Regions from separate parts of the Micromonospora sp. NPDC093243 genome, predicted to be linked through region 1. Evidence: predicted binding sites of a transcription regulator. Region 1 holds the regulator's gene; the other holds the start of a gene.
The links. Region 1 encodes HrcA, which represses chaperone genes, less so after heat shock. Its sites were predicted from a motif close to GGTTNGCACNCTCNNNNNGAGNGTGCNAACC; they were not measured.

Region 1 (6,323 bases):
ATCCTCGACGCGATCGACCGCACCTGGGGGCTGGCCGCCGACGTCGAGGTGACCACCGAGGCCAACCCGGAGTCGGTCACGCCAGAGTCGCTCAAGACGCTGCGGGCGGCGGGCTACACCCGGATCTCCCTGGGCATGCAGTCCGCCGCGCCGGGGGTGCTGGCGATCCTGGACCGCAAGCACAGCGCGGGTCGGGCCACCGCCGCCGCCCTGGAGGCGCGCGACGCCGGGTTCGACCACGTCAACCTGGACCTGATCTACGGCACGCCGGGGGAGAGCGCCGAGGACTTCGCCCGCTCGCTCGAGCAGGTGGTCGCCGCCGGTGTCGACCACGTCAGCGCGTACGCCCTGATCGTGGAGGACGGCACCAGGCTCGCCGCCCGGATGCGCCGTGGCGAGCTGCCGTACCCGAGCGACGACGTGGCGGCCGACCGCTACCTGGCGGCGGAGGCGGCGCTCGGCGCGGCCGGCTTCTCCTGGTACGAGGTCTCCAACTGGGCCCGGACGCCGGCCGCCCGGTGCCGGCACAACCTGCTCTACTGGGCCGGCGCCGACTGGTGGGGGCTCGGGCCGGGGGCGCACAGCCACGTCGGCGGAGTGCGCTGGTGGAACGTGAAGCACCCCGGGGCGTACGCCCAGCGGCTCGCCGCCGGGACGTCCCCCGGCCTGGCCCGGGAGGTGCTCACGTCCGACGAGGCGCACATGGAGGACGTCATGCTGCGGCTGCGGCTCGCCTCCGGGCTGCCGCTGGAGGTGCTGGACGCCGCCGGCCGGGCCGCCGCCGCGCGGGCGCTGGCCGACGGCCTGCTGGACGCCGGACCGTACGCGGCCGGTCGGGCCGTGCTCACCCTGCGGGGCCGGCTGCTGGCCGACGCCGTCGTCCGCGACCTGCTGCCGTGAGCGGTGCCCGACCGGCCGGGGGAGCGGCCGGCCGGGATCACTTGATGAAGCTCGCCGACATCGGGTAGCGGTAGAGCTGGCCCTCGTTGGCCTTGATCCCGGCGAGGATGCCGAAGACCGTGCCGAGGATGACCGCCGCGGCGACGCCGATGAAACCGATGAGGATGCAGGAGAGCACCCAGCCGATCACGCCGACGATCGACCAGATCAGCTGGAAGTTGAGCGCCGCCACGGCGTGCGCCCGGACCGTCGGGGACTGGTTGCCCCGGGCCAGCATCGCCACCAGCGGGGCGATCCAGCCGAGCACGCCGCCGCTGAGGAACATCCCGGCCGCCCCGCCGAAGTGCGCGACGAGCGTCCAGGTCTTGTCCTCGTTGTTGGCGAACCCGCCGCCGGGAGCGCCGTAGGCCCCGCCGGTCGGATAGCCGACGCCCGGGGGCGGGTAGCCGCCCGGGGGCCCACCTGGGGGTGGGTAGCCGCCTGACGGTGGCAGGTCACCGCCGGGTGGCGGATAGCCGCCGGGCGGGGGATAGCCGCCCGGGCCCGGGGCCCCGGACAGTGGTGCGGTGGGCGGCTCGTCCGCTGCGGACGGGCCGGGAGCTGCGTACGGCGGGTTCGGCTCCGGCGGGTTGCCGCCGGGCTCCCCGGCGCCGGGAGGGCGAGGTGGTTCAGTCATGAACGTCACGGTAGGGGCAGCCGGCAACGCCGCACCAGAGCGCTGTCGTCCGGATCGGCGGGACGTGGGCAGGGCCGCACCCGCGGTCCGTCGTTGATCATCGCGCTGGCGGGCCTGCCGACGTAGACTGGCACTCGCTACAGTCGAGTGCCAGGAGAGCCGCCGGCGGTGCACAGTGCCGCCGGCCGAGGCGCGTAGGAGGTGGGGGGAATGGGTCTCGACGACCGCAAGCTCGCCGTGCTCCGCGCCATCGTCGAGGACTACGTCGCCACGCAGGAGCCGGTCGGCAGCCGCGCGCTGGTCGAGCGACACCAGCTCGGGGTCTCGCCCGCGACGGTCCGCAACGACATGGCCGTGCTCGAGGAAGAGGGCTACATCCGGCAGCCGCACACCAGCGCCGGCCGGGTGCCCACCGACCGCGGCTACCGGCTCTTCGTCGACCGGCTGTCCCGGGTCAAGCCGCTCAGCCCGGCCGAGCGCCGGGCGATCGAGCGCTTCCTGGTCGGCGCGGTCGACCTCGACGACGTGGTGCATCGTACGGTCCGGCTGCTGGCCCAGTTGACCCGGCAGGTCGCCGTCGTGCAGTACCCGAGCCTGGCCCGGTCGTCGGTCCGGCACCTGGAACTGGTGCCGATCTCCACCACCCGACTGATGCTGGTCATGATCGCCGACACCGGACGGGTCGAGCAGCGGCTGGTGGAGATGCCCGCGCCGATCCCCGCCGACGACGTCACCGACCTGCGCCGGTTGGTCAACGAGAAGCTGGCCGGCACCCGGCTCTCCGACACACCGCCGCTGGTGCAGGCGCTGGTCGACGAGGTGCCGACCGAGCTGCGCCCGGCGATGACCACCCTCTCCACCGTGCTGCTGGAGACGCTGGTCGAGCGGCACGAGGAGCGGCTCGCGCTGGCCGGCACCGCCAACCTGACCCGGGGCGGCCTGCTCGACTTCCAGGGCTCGCTGCGGCCGATCCTCGAGGCGCTGGAGGAGGAGGTCGTGCTGCTCAAGCTCATCGGCGAGACGGAGCCGAGCACGACCCGGGTGCTGATCGGCGACGAGAACGAGTTCGACAACCTCCGCGCCGCCTCGGTGGTCAGCACCGGCTACGGCCCGGGCGCCACCATCGTGGGCGGCCTGGGGGTGCTGGGGCCCACCCGGATGGACTACCCCGGGACCATCGCCACGGTGCGCGCCGTGGCACGCTACGTGGGCGAGCTGCTGGCCCAGAACTGACCAGTCAGGGCGCCGACGGCCGGCTCCGGCCGCCGACCGGCGCAACGCAACGCGAGACGAACATGAGGACACGGAACGCAGTGGCCAGGGACTACTACGGCATTCTCGGTGTGAGCCGGGAAGCCTCCGACGACGAGATCAAGCGCGCCTACCGCAAGCTGGCGCGCCAGTTCCACCCGGACGTCAATCCGGATCCGGAGGCTCAGGAGAAGTTCAAGGACATCAACGCCGCGTACGAGGTCCTCTCGGACGACCGGAAACGGCAGATCGTCGACCTGGGCGGTGACCCGCTCGCCCCGGGCGGCGGGGGCGCCGGCGGCCCGGGCGGTCCCGGCGGGGCCGGCCCGTTCGTCGGGTTCCAGGACATCATGGACGCGTTCTTCGGCGGGGCCGCGGGCGGCGCCCGCGGGCCGCGGCCGCGCACCCGGCCGGGCGCCGACGCGATCCTGCGGCTGGAGCTCGACCTGCACGAGACCGCGTTCGGCGTCGAGGCGCCGATCACCGTCGACACCGCCGTGCTCTGCACCACCTGCTCCGGCGCCGGCACCGCCGCCGGCACCCACCTGGCCACCTGTGAGGCCTGCGGTGGTCGCGGCGAGGTGCAGTCCGTGCAGCGCACCTTCCTCGGCCAGGTGGTCTCCGCCCGGCCGTGCACCGTCTGCCAGGGCTACGGCACCACGATCCCGCACCCGTGCCCGACGTGCGCCGGTGACGGGCGGGTGCGTACCCGCCGCTCGCTGACCGTCAAGATCCCGGCCGGGGTCGAGGACGGCATGCGGATCCGGCTGGCCCAGCAGGGTGAGGTCGGCCCCGGCGGCGGCACCGCCGGCGACCTCTACGTCGAGATCCACGAGCGGCCGCACGACGTCTACTCGCGCAAGGGCGACGACCTGCACTGCCGGGTGACCGTGCCGATGACGGCGGCGGCCCTCGGCACCCGGCTGACCATCAAGACGCTGGACAGCGAGGAGACCGTCGACGTCAAGTCCGGCACCCAGCCGGGCAGCACGCTGCGGCTGCGCGCCCGCGGGGTGCCACACCTGCGCGGCACCGGCCGGGGCGACCTCTACGTGCACCTCGACGTGCGTACCCCCACCAAGCTCGACGCCGATCAGGAGAAGATGCTGCGCGACTTCGCCAAGACCCGGGGCGAGGAGGTCGCCGAGCTGACCAAGCAGGGCGGCTTCTTCTCCCGGATGCGGGACGCGTTCAACGGCCACGCCTGAGTCGTAGCCGGGTCAGCCGCCCCGGCCGGTCCGGGGCGGCTAGCCTGTTGATCGTGTCCGCGCCGCTCTTCCTGGTCGATCCGCTGCCCGCCGCCGACTCGCTGACCCTCGGCGGGCCCGAGGGGCACCACGCGGCCACCGTGCAACGGCTGCGGGTGGGCGAGGAGCTGCTGCTCGCCGACGGCCGGGGTGGCACGGCGACCGCCGTGGTCACCGCCGTCGGCCGGGGCAGCCTGGAACTCGACATCACCTCCCGGGGGTACGCCGACGCGGCCGTTCCACGGTTGGTGGTGGTGCAGGGCATCGCCAAGGGCGACCGGGGCGAGCTGGCCGTGCAGGCGATGACCGAGGTCGGGGTGGACGAGATCGTGCCCTGGGCGGCGTCCCGCTCGGTGGCCCAGTGGCGCGGCGACCGGGGGGTACGGGCCCGGGAGAAGTGGGTCGCGACCTCCCGCGAGGCGGCCAAGCAGGCCCGCCGGCCCTGGCTTCCGGTGGTGGCCGGCGCGCCGGACGAGTCGACCGTCCAGGTGGCCCGCCGGATCGCCGGGGCCGCCGCCGCGTTCGTGCTGCACGAGGAGGCCGACGGGCGCCTCACCACCGCCGACCTGCCGGACGCCGGCGAGATCGTGCTGGTGGTCGGCCCCGAGGGCGGCGTCGCCCCGGCCGAGCTGGACGCCTTCGCCGAGGCCGGCGCCCGCCCGGTCCGCCTCGGCGAGTCGGTGCTGCGCACCTCCACCGCCGGCGTGGCCGCCCTCAGCGTTCTCGCCACCCGCCTACTCCGCTGGTAACCCACCCGCCCCCTGCGCCCCCGCACCCCCCGCACCCCCCGCACCCCCCGCCCTCCGCGGCGATCATGCAGTTGTGGTGCCTCACCAAAGGGGCGTAATGCCAGTTACCGGGCACCACAACTGCATGATCGGCCGGGGGGGGGTGGGGTGGGGGCGGGGTTAGGTGCGGAGGTAGGAGGCGCCGTTCAGGTCGACGATGGTGCCGGAGGCCCACTCCGCCTCGGGGGAGGCGAGCCAGTGCACCGCGGCGGCGATCTCCTCGGGGCGGGCCACCCGGTTGAACGGGCTCTGCGCCCGTACGGCCGCGCCCCGTTCGGCCTTCAGGTGCTCGTTGGTCATGTCGGTCGCCACGAAGCCGGGCGCGACCGTGGCCACCGCGATGCCGTACGGGGCCAGCGCCACCGCCAACGACTGGCCGAGCGCGTTCAACCCGGCCTTGCTCGCCCCGTACGCCGGGTTCCCTGGCTCGCCCCGGAACGCGCCACGGGAGGACACGTTGACGATCCGGCCGCCGCGCTCGCGCATGTGCTGGGCGGCGCACCAGGTCGCGTTGGCCGCGCCGAAGAGGTTGGTGTCGAGCACCTCCCGCCAGCGCTGCCGCCACTGTTCGTAGGAGCTTTCGAAGACCGGGTGCGGCGGGTCGGCCGGCCCGAACATGCCGGCGTTGTTGACCAGCACGTCCAGCCCGCCCAGCAGCTCGGCGGCCCGGTCGACCATCGTGCGGACCGCCTCCGGGTCGGCGAGATCGGCCCGCAGGACCACGTGCCCGTCGCCGGGCAGCTGCGCGCGCAACTCCTCGGCGAGGTCCGCCGAGTCCCGGTGGTGGATCGCCACCCGGTCACCGCCGGCCGCGAAGGCCTGGACCACGGCCCGCCCGATGCCGCGCGAGCCCCCCGTCACCAGTACCGCCCGTGAAGTCACGCGGGCCATCATGCCGCAGCGGCCCGGCCTCGCCCATCCGGCCCCGGTGCAGCGCTTAGCATGCCCCGATGGGAAGCGACTGCCTGTTCTGCCGAATCGTCGCCGGGGAGATCCCGGCCACCGTCGTCCGGGAAACCCCCACCACCCTCGCCTTCCGCGACATCGACCCGAAGGCGCCGGTGCACGTGCTGGTCATCCCGAAGGAGCACTACGCCGACGTCGCCACGCTGGCCCAGGGCGACCCGGGGCTCGCCGGCGAGGTGCTGGCCACGGCCGCCGCGGTGGCCGACGACGAGGGCCTGCTCGGCGACGGTTTCCGGCTGATGTTCAACACCGGGGCGTACGGCGGCCAGGAGGTCTTCCACGCGCACGCCCACCTGCTCGGTGGCGCGCCGCTGGGCCCGATGCTGGCCCGGGACCTCGGGTGAGCGAGGTGGCGGACCGGCTGGACCGGATGGTGCGCCAGGTGCAGGCGCAGGCCCGGATCCCGGCGGTGTCGGCCGCGCTGCACCGGGCCGACCGGCCGCTGTGGAGCTGCGCGGTCGGCGGCACCGGCAACGACACCGCCCTCGGCCCGGC
Region 2 (6,323 bases), on a different contig from region 1:
ACCACGTCGGGTTGCCGCTCGGCGAGGCGCAACATCACCTCGGGATCGGAGACCGCGGTACGGACGACCGCGGACAGTCCCAGCCGGGCCGCCGCAGAGGTCAGGTGCTGCGCCGCGAGCGGTGTCCGGACGCACACAAGAACGTTACGCACTGTGCTCTCCTCTCCGCCAACGAGCAGACCATGACGGGGTCGGCTGGGGAGGAGGTTCCCGGCAATCCTCCGAACTTTTACGACAGATGGCGCATTTGACGCAAGTCGTCGGAGGTTTTCGATCACAGAAGTGTGAGTCACGAAGCGGCCGGGTACCGGAGATCCAGGCCGGAAACGGTGCGCCTGCGCGGCCCGCCGCCCGAAACCGGCCAACAGAACCTCGCGGTGCCGCGCGGGAGGAGGGGTGCTGATGTCGAACGTACGTAGACTGCCCGGACCCATCGTCGATCTCTGGGACTGGCAGCGACTCGGCGCCTGCCGGGGGCGCGACAGTGCCCAGTTCTTCCACCCCGACGGCGAGCGGGGCTCCTCGCGGCTGCGCCGCGAGTCCGGCGCCAAGGCCGTCTGCCGTACCTGCCCGGTCCGGGCCGAGTGTGCCGCGCACGCGCTGTCGGTGCGCGAGCCGTACGGCGTCTGGGGTGGCTTCAGCGAGGCCGAGCGACTGCGCCTGCTCGCCGTCGGCTGGGAGGACCTGGCCGACCGCCGGCAGAGTCGGGTCGACGTCGCCCGGTTGGAGGCCCGGCTGGGCCGGCCGCACAAGTCGACCCTGCCGGCCCAGCGCAACGTCGCCTGAGCCCACCGCACACCGCCGATTCCGCGAACCGCGCCCCGGCCAGGGGCGCGGTTCGACGTGTGACCAGGCTGGTCAGCGGACGGTCACGGTGACCGTGTGCCAGCCGGTGGCGCCGTCCGGCGCGACGTCCTGCTCGCGCGCGGTCTGCGTCTCGCCCGTGGCGTCGGTGGCCCGGACCTGGAGCCGGTGCTCGCCGGGCGTGGCGTCCCAGCCCCACGACCACTGCACCCAGGTGTCCACCGAGACCGTGGGGGCCAGCGCCGCGTCCTGCCAGGGCCCGTCGTCGACGCGGACCTCGACCCGCCGGATCCCCCGCTGCTGCGCCCAGGCCACCCCGGCCACCACCACGCGGCCGGCGGTCAGCCGGTTGCGCGCCCGGGGCGCGTCGATCCGCGACTGGGTCTTGATCGGCCCCTGCGCCGACCACCCCCGCGGCACCCAGTACGCGTCGAAGTCGGCGAAGCTGGTCAGCTCCAGCTCGGTCACCCACTTGCAGGCCGACACGTAGCCGTAGAGGCCGGGCACCACCATCCGGACCGGGAAGCCGTGCTCGATCGGCAACGGCTCGCCGTTCATCCCCACCGCCAGCAGCGCGTCCCGCCCGTCGCGCAGCGCCGCCGTCGGGGTGCCGCAGGTCCAGCCGTCGACCGAGCGGCCGACCACCTGGTCCGCGCCCTCCTCCGGCTCGACCTCGTCGAGCAGGTCCCGGATCGGTACGCCCAACCAGCGGGCGTTGCCGATCAGGTCTCCGCCGACCTCGTTGGAGACGCAGGCGAGCGTCACGTACCGCTCCACCATCGGGCGGGCCAGCAGCTCGGCGAAGCTGATCGTGAGCGGGCGGCGGACCCGGCCGTGGATGCGCAGCTGCCAGGTCTCCGGGTCGACCTGCGGCACCACCAGGGCGGTGTCGATCCGGTAGAAGCCGGCGTTCGAGGTGACGTAGGGCGCGAGCTGGGTCAGCGAGAGATCCGCCCCGGCGGGTAGCGCGGGGGCGGGCGACGCCGGGGCGGGCAGCACCACCGCCTGCCGGGCGGCCGACACGCCGCGCCGGCCGGCCAGCCAGTGCCCGCCGAGGCCGGTCACGGCCGCCGCGCCGAGCAGCGCCCCGGTCCCGGTCAGGAACCGCCGCCGGGATCCCGGATCGGTGACCTCCAGCGGCGCCCCTGCGGCCGGCGGCGGCGCGGCGCCCACGGCCGCCGTCGCCGGCGCGGGGACCGCCGGGGCGGGCGTGGGCGGGGTCCAGGGCCACGGGTCCAGCTCCAGCGGGCCGGCGATGAAGGCCCACAGCACGACCGCCCCGAGCGCGGCGCCGAGCAGCGAGGGCAGCGCGTCGGCGGCGTCCGCGTCGACCCGGGTGAGGGCGGCGGCGACGCCGAGGGCGGCGAAGCCGGCGATCCCGGCGAGACCGACGGCGAGCCGGCGTACCGAGAGCACGCCGAGCAGCGTGGCGAAGGCGGCGAGCAGCAGCGCCGTCCCGGTCAGCAGGGCGAGCTTGTCGTACCGGCCGAAGAGGTCGATCGCGAACTGCTTGAGTGGCTCCGGCACGGTGTCCACCACCACGCCTCCGACCGCGACCAGCGGCGCCGATCGGGGGCCGGTGAGGACGGCGACGAGTTCGGCGACGCCGATCGCCACGGCGGCGGAGGTGATCCCGGCCAGGGCGGCGAACCGAGGGGTGGTGGTGCTCATCGGCCCAGTGTTTCCGATCGAGCGGGCCGGCCGGTAGGGACGTCAGCGTTCGGTAACCATCGGCACGAACGCGTCGGGGCACACCGCCGAGTGACGGTGTGCCCCGACCGGGCGTACGACGTGGGTCAGAAGCCCGGGCCGTGCTGGTGACCGTGGCCGTGCGAGTGGCCGTGGCCACCGGCGGCGGCCGGCTCCGGCTCGGCCGGCTTCTCCACCACGAGGCTCTCGGTGGTGAGCAGCAGGCCGGCGATGGAGGCGGCGTTGGTGACCGCGTTGCGGGTCACCTTCACCGGGTCCAGGATGCCGGACTTGACCAGGTCGACGTACTCGCCGGCGGCGGCGTCGAGGCCGTTGCCCCACTCCTTGCCGGCGACCTTCTGCACCACCACGTAGCCGTCGTGGCCGGCGTTCTGGGCGATCCAGCGCAGCGGCTCGACCAGCGCCTTGCGCACGATCGAGACGCCGACCTTCTCGTCACCGGTGAAGCCGAGGTCGTCGTCGAGCACCGGGAGGATCTGCGCCAGGGCGGCGCCGCCACCCGGGACGGTGCCCTCCTCGACCGCGGCCTTGGTCGCCGCGATCGCGTCCTCGATGCGGTGCTTGCGCTCCTTCATCTCGACCTCGGTCGCCGCGCCCGCCTTGATGACCGCGATGCCGCCGGAGAGCTTCGCCAGCCGCTCGGCCAGCTTCTCCCGGTCCCACTCGGAGTCGGAGGCCTCGATCTCCTTGCGGATCTGGGCCACCCGGTCGGCGACGTCGGCGCTCTGGCCGCCGCCGTCGACGATCGTGGTGTTCTCCTTGTCGACCACGATGCGCCGGGCGGTGCCGAGCACCTCCAGGCCGACCTGGTCGAGCTTGTAGCCCAGCTCCGGGGCGACCAGCTCGGCGCCGGTGGAGATCGCGATGTCCTGGAGCATCGCCTTGCGCCGGTCGCCGAAGCCCGGGGCCTTGACCGCGCAGACCTTGAGGGTCTTGCGGATCGAGTTGACCACCAGCGTGGAGAGCGCCTGGCCCTCCACGTCCTCGGCGATGATCAGCAGCGGCTTGCTGTTCTGGAGGACCTTCTCCAGCAGCGGCAGCAGCTCCTCGATCGCGGAGATCTTCTGCGTGGTGATCAGGATGTACGCGTCCTCGAGGACGGACTCCTGCCCCTCGACGTCGGTGACGAAGTTCGGCGAGATGAAGCCCTTGTCGAACTGGAGACCCTCGGTCACGTCCAGCTCGGTGGTGAGGGTGGAGCCCTCCTCGACGGTGATGACACCGTCGCGGCCGACCCGCTCCATCGCCTCGGCGATCAGCTCACCGATGGTGGAGTCCTGTGCGGAGATCGTCGCGACGTGCGCGATCGACTCCTTGTCGGCGACCTCGACGGCCCGGCCGAGCAGCGCGTCGGAGACCTTTGCGGCCGCCGCGTCGATGCCCCGCTTGAGGCCGGCCGGGTTGGCCCCGGCGGTCACGTTGCGCAGTCCCTCACGGACCATCGCCTGGGCCAGCACGGTCGCGGTGGTGGTCCCGTCGCCGGCGACGTCGTTGGTCTTCGTCGCCACCTCCTTGACCAGCTGCGCGCCGAGGTTCTCGTAGGGGTTGGTGAGCTCGATCTCCTTGGCGATGGTCACACCATCGTTGGTGATCGTCGGCGCACCGAATTTCTTGTCCAGGACGACGTTGCGCCCGCGCGGTCCGAGGGTGACCTTGACCGCGTCCGCGAGGGCGTTGACACCGTGCTCCAGCTGGTGCCGGGCGTCGTCCGAGAAGCTCAGGATCTTCGCCATGAATGTCCCTTCGAAGCGCCGTTGCCCCGGCCCGGCGAGCCGGACCGGGGCAACGACACTGATCGGTTGCTTACTTCTCGATGACCGCGAGGACGTCGCGGGCGGAGAGCACCAGGTACTCCTCGCCGGCGTACTTGACCTCGGTGCCGCCGTACTTCGAGTAGAGGACGGTGTCGCCGACCTGAACGTCAACCGGAACCCGGTTGCCGTTGTCGTCGACGCGCCCCGGGCCCACAGCGAGGACGGTGCCCTCCTGCGGCTTCTCCTTGGCGGTGTCGGGGATCACGATGCCCGACGCCGTGGTGGTCTCAGCCTCATTCGCCTGGACCACGATGCGGTCCTCGAGCGGCTTGATCGCAACCTTGGTCGCGGTAGTCACGGGCATACCCTCCTGGGGTACTGGTTTCTGTGCCGGCCGGCCTGAGCCGACCAGCGTCATCTGCCACATGCCACCGGGCGGGGCCGTCGTCGCGGGTGCCGGTCCGCCTGGCGTTCAGCGCCCGGGCCGAGTGGCCCGGAAGCTGGCACCCTCGGGGTGAGAGTGCTAATCGCAGGTTATTCCGTGGCTAGCACTCCGTCAAGGAGAGTGCCAACGCACCGCCCCTCGTGTCGCCACAGCTCCGCCACAGGTTCGCGCAACACGCCGGAGACGTCTCGCCCCTCGGTGACCGGCTCTCTACTCTCCGCACAGCCCGCATCGGATGCCGAGGAAAGGGAGCCGCGTGTCCCGGATACCGACCCTGACGTTCCTGCACGAACAGCTACGCCGGGCACGCCAGGCACGCGGGCTCAGCCAGGAGGAGCTGGGCAAGCGGGTCAACTACTCGTCGTCGTACGTGAGCGCGGTCGAGACGGGGCAGAGCCCGGTCAAGCCGGACTATCTCGCCGTCCGCGACAGCAAGGACCCGGCCGGGCCGGCGCTCACCTTCCCGCCGGCCAGTTGGCGGGCCTTCGTCGCCGCCACCCCCACCTCGCACTGACACCACCGTCCGGCCCGTCCGGCACGGCCCGGACAATGTGCGCGTGGACCTGGAACAGCTCGCCGCCCTGCGTACCGCCGAGGGGGCGGCCGCGCTCGACGCGGCGGCCCGGGTGGCCGGCGGCGACCCGCTGGCCGCGGCGTCCGCCCTGCGGTCGGCCGGCGTGCCGGCCGGGCTGGCCGCGGCGGCCCTGACCCAGGCCGAGCTGCGCCGCCGGGCTGCCGGCAAGTTCGGTCCGGCGGCGGCCGGGATGTTCCTCACCCGGGCCGGGCTGGAGCAGGCGACCCGCGGCCCGGTCGCGGCACGGCGCGCCGCGCGGCTGCGGGCGGCCGGCGTACGCACGCTGGCCGACCTGGGCAGCGGCCTGGGCGCGGACGCGCTCGCCGCCGCCCGCGCCGGCATCCGGGTGTACGCGGTGGAGGCCGACCCGCTGACCGCCGCGATGGCCGCCGCCAACGCCGAGGCGGCCGGGCTGGGCGAGCTGGTCAGCGTGGAGTGCGGCGACGCGACCGCCTTCGACGTCTCCCGGGTCGACGCGGTCTTCTGCGACCCGGCCCGGCGCGCCACCGGCACCGGCCGGCGGATCTTCGACCCGAAGGCCTACTCACCCCCGTGGGACTTCGTGACCGCGCTGGCCGAGCGGGTGCCGCGGACGGTGGTGAAGGTGGCGCCCGGGCTCGACCACGGGCTGATCCCGGCCGGCGCCGAGGCCGAGTGGGTCAGCGTCGACGGCGACCTGGTCGAGGCGGCGCTCTGGTGCGGCAGACTGGCCGAGGTCCCCCGCCGGGCCACGGTCCTGCGCGAGGCCCACCCGGGCGACGCCGACCAGCTCACCGGCTCGGGCGCCGACGAGGCGGCCGTCGGGCCGGTCCGGGGATATCTGCACGACCCGGACGGGGCTGTGGTCCGCGCCCACCTGGTCGCCGAGCTGGCCGACCGGCTCGGCGCGACCCTGGCCGACCCGACCATCGCCTACCTCTACGCGGACACCCCGGCGCGGAGCCCGTTCACCCGCTGCCTGGCGATCACCGACGTGCTGCCGTTCTCGCTGAAGCGGCTGCGCGCCCTGCTCCGCGAACGCGGCGTGGGCCGGGTC

Region 2: groES (co-chaperone GroES) is a predicted target of HrcA. The motif match lies at 4,767-4,797, and genes of this name have one in related genera.

The regions. Positions count from the first base shown of each region.
Region 1 is NZ_JBIVNT010000009.1:56,084-62,406, forward strand. Features, by position in the region: gene hemW (radical SAM family heme chaperone HemW) at 1-900, shown strand, start outside; gene ACIP9D_RS27225 (DUF4870 domain-containing protein) at 938-1,576, opposite strand; gene hrcA (heat-inducible transcriptional repressor HrcA) at 1,787-2,809, shown strand; gene dnaJ (molecular chaperone DnaJ) at 2,890-4,035, shown strand; gene ACIP9D_RS27240 (16S rRNA (uracil(1498)-N(3))-methyltransferase) at 4,089-4,823, shown strand; gene ACIP9D_RS27245 (SDR family oxidoreductase) at 4,983-5,744, opposite strand; gene ACIP9D_RS27250 (histidine triad nucleotide-binding protein) at 5,813-6,172, shown strand; gene ACIP9D_RS27255 (serine hydrolase domain-containing protein) at 6,169-6,323, shown strand, end outside.
Region 2 is NZ_JBIVNT010000004.1:496,803-503,125, forward strand. Features, by position in the region: gene ACIP9D_RS16020 (helix-turn-helix transcriptional regulator) at 1-152, opposite strand, end outside; gene ACIP9D_RS16025 (WhiB family transcriptional regulator) at 403-786, shown strand; gene ACIP9D_RS16030 (molybdopterin-dependent oxidoreductase) at 859-2,475, opposite strand; gene groL (chaperonin GroEL) at 2,601-4,247, opposite strand; gene groES (co-chaperone GroES) at 4,318-4,632, opposite strand; gene ACIP9D_RS16045 (helix-turn-helix domain-containing protein) at 4,970-5,227, shown strand; gene ACIP9D_RS16050 (THUMP-like domain-containing protein) at 5,271-6,323, shown strand, end outside.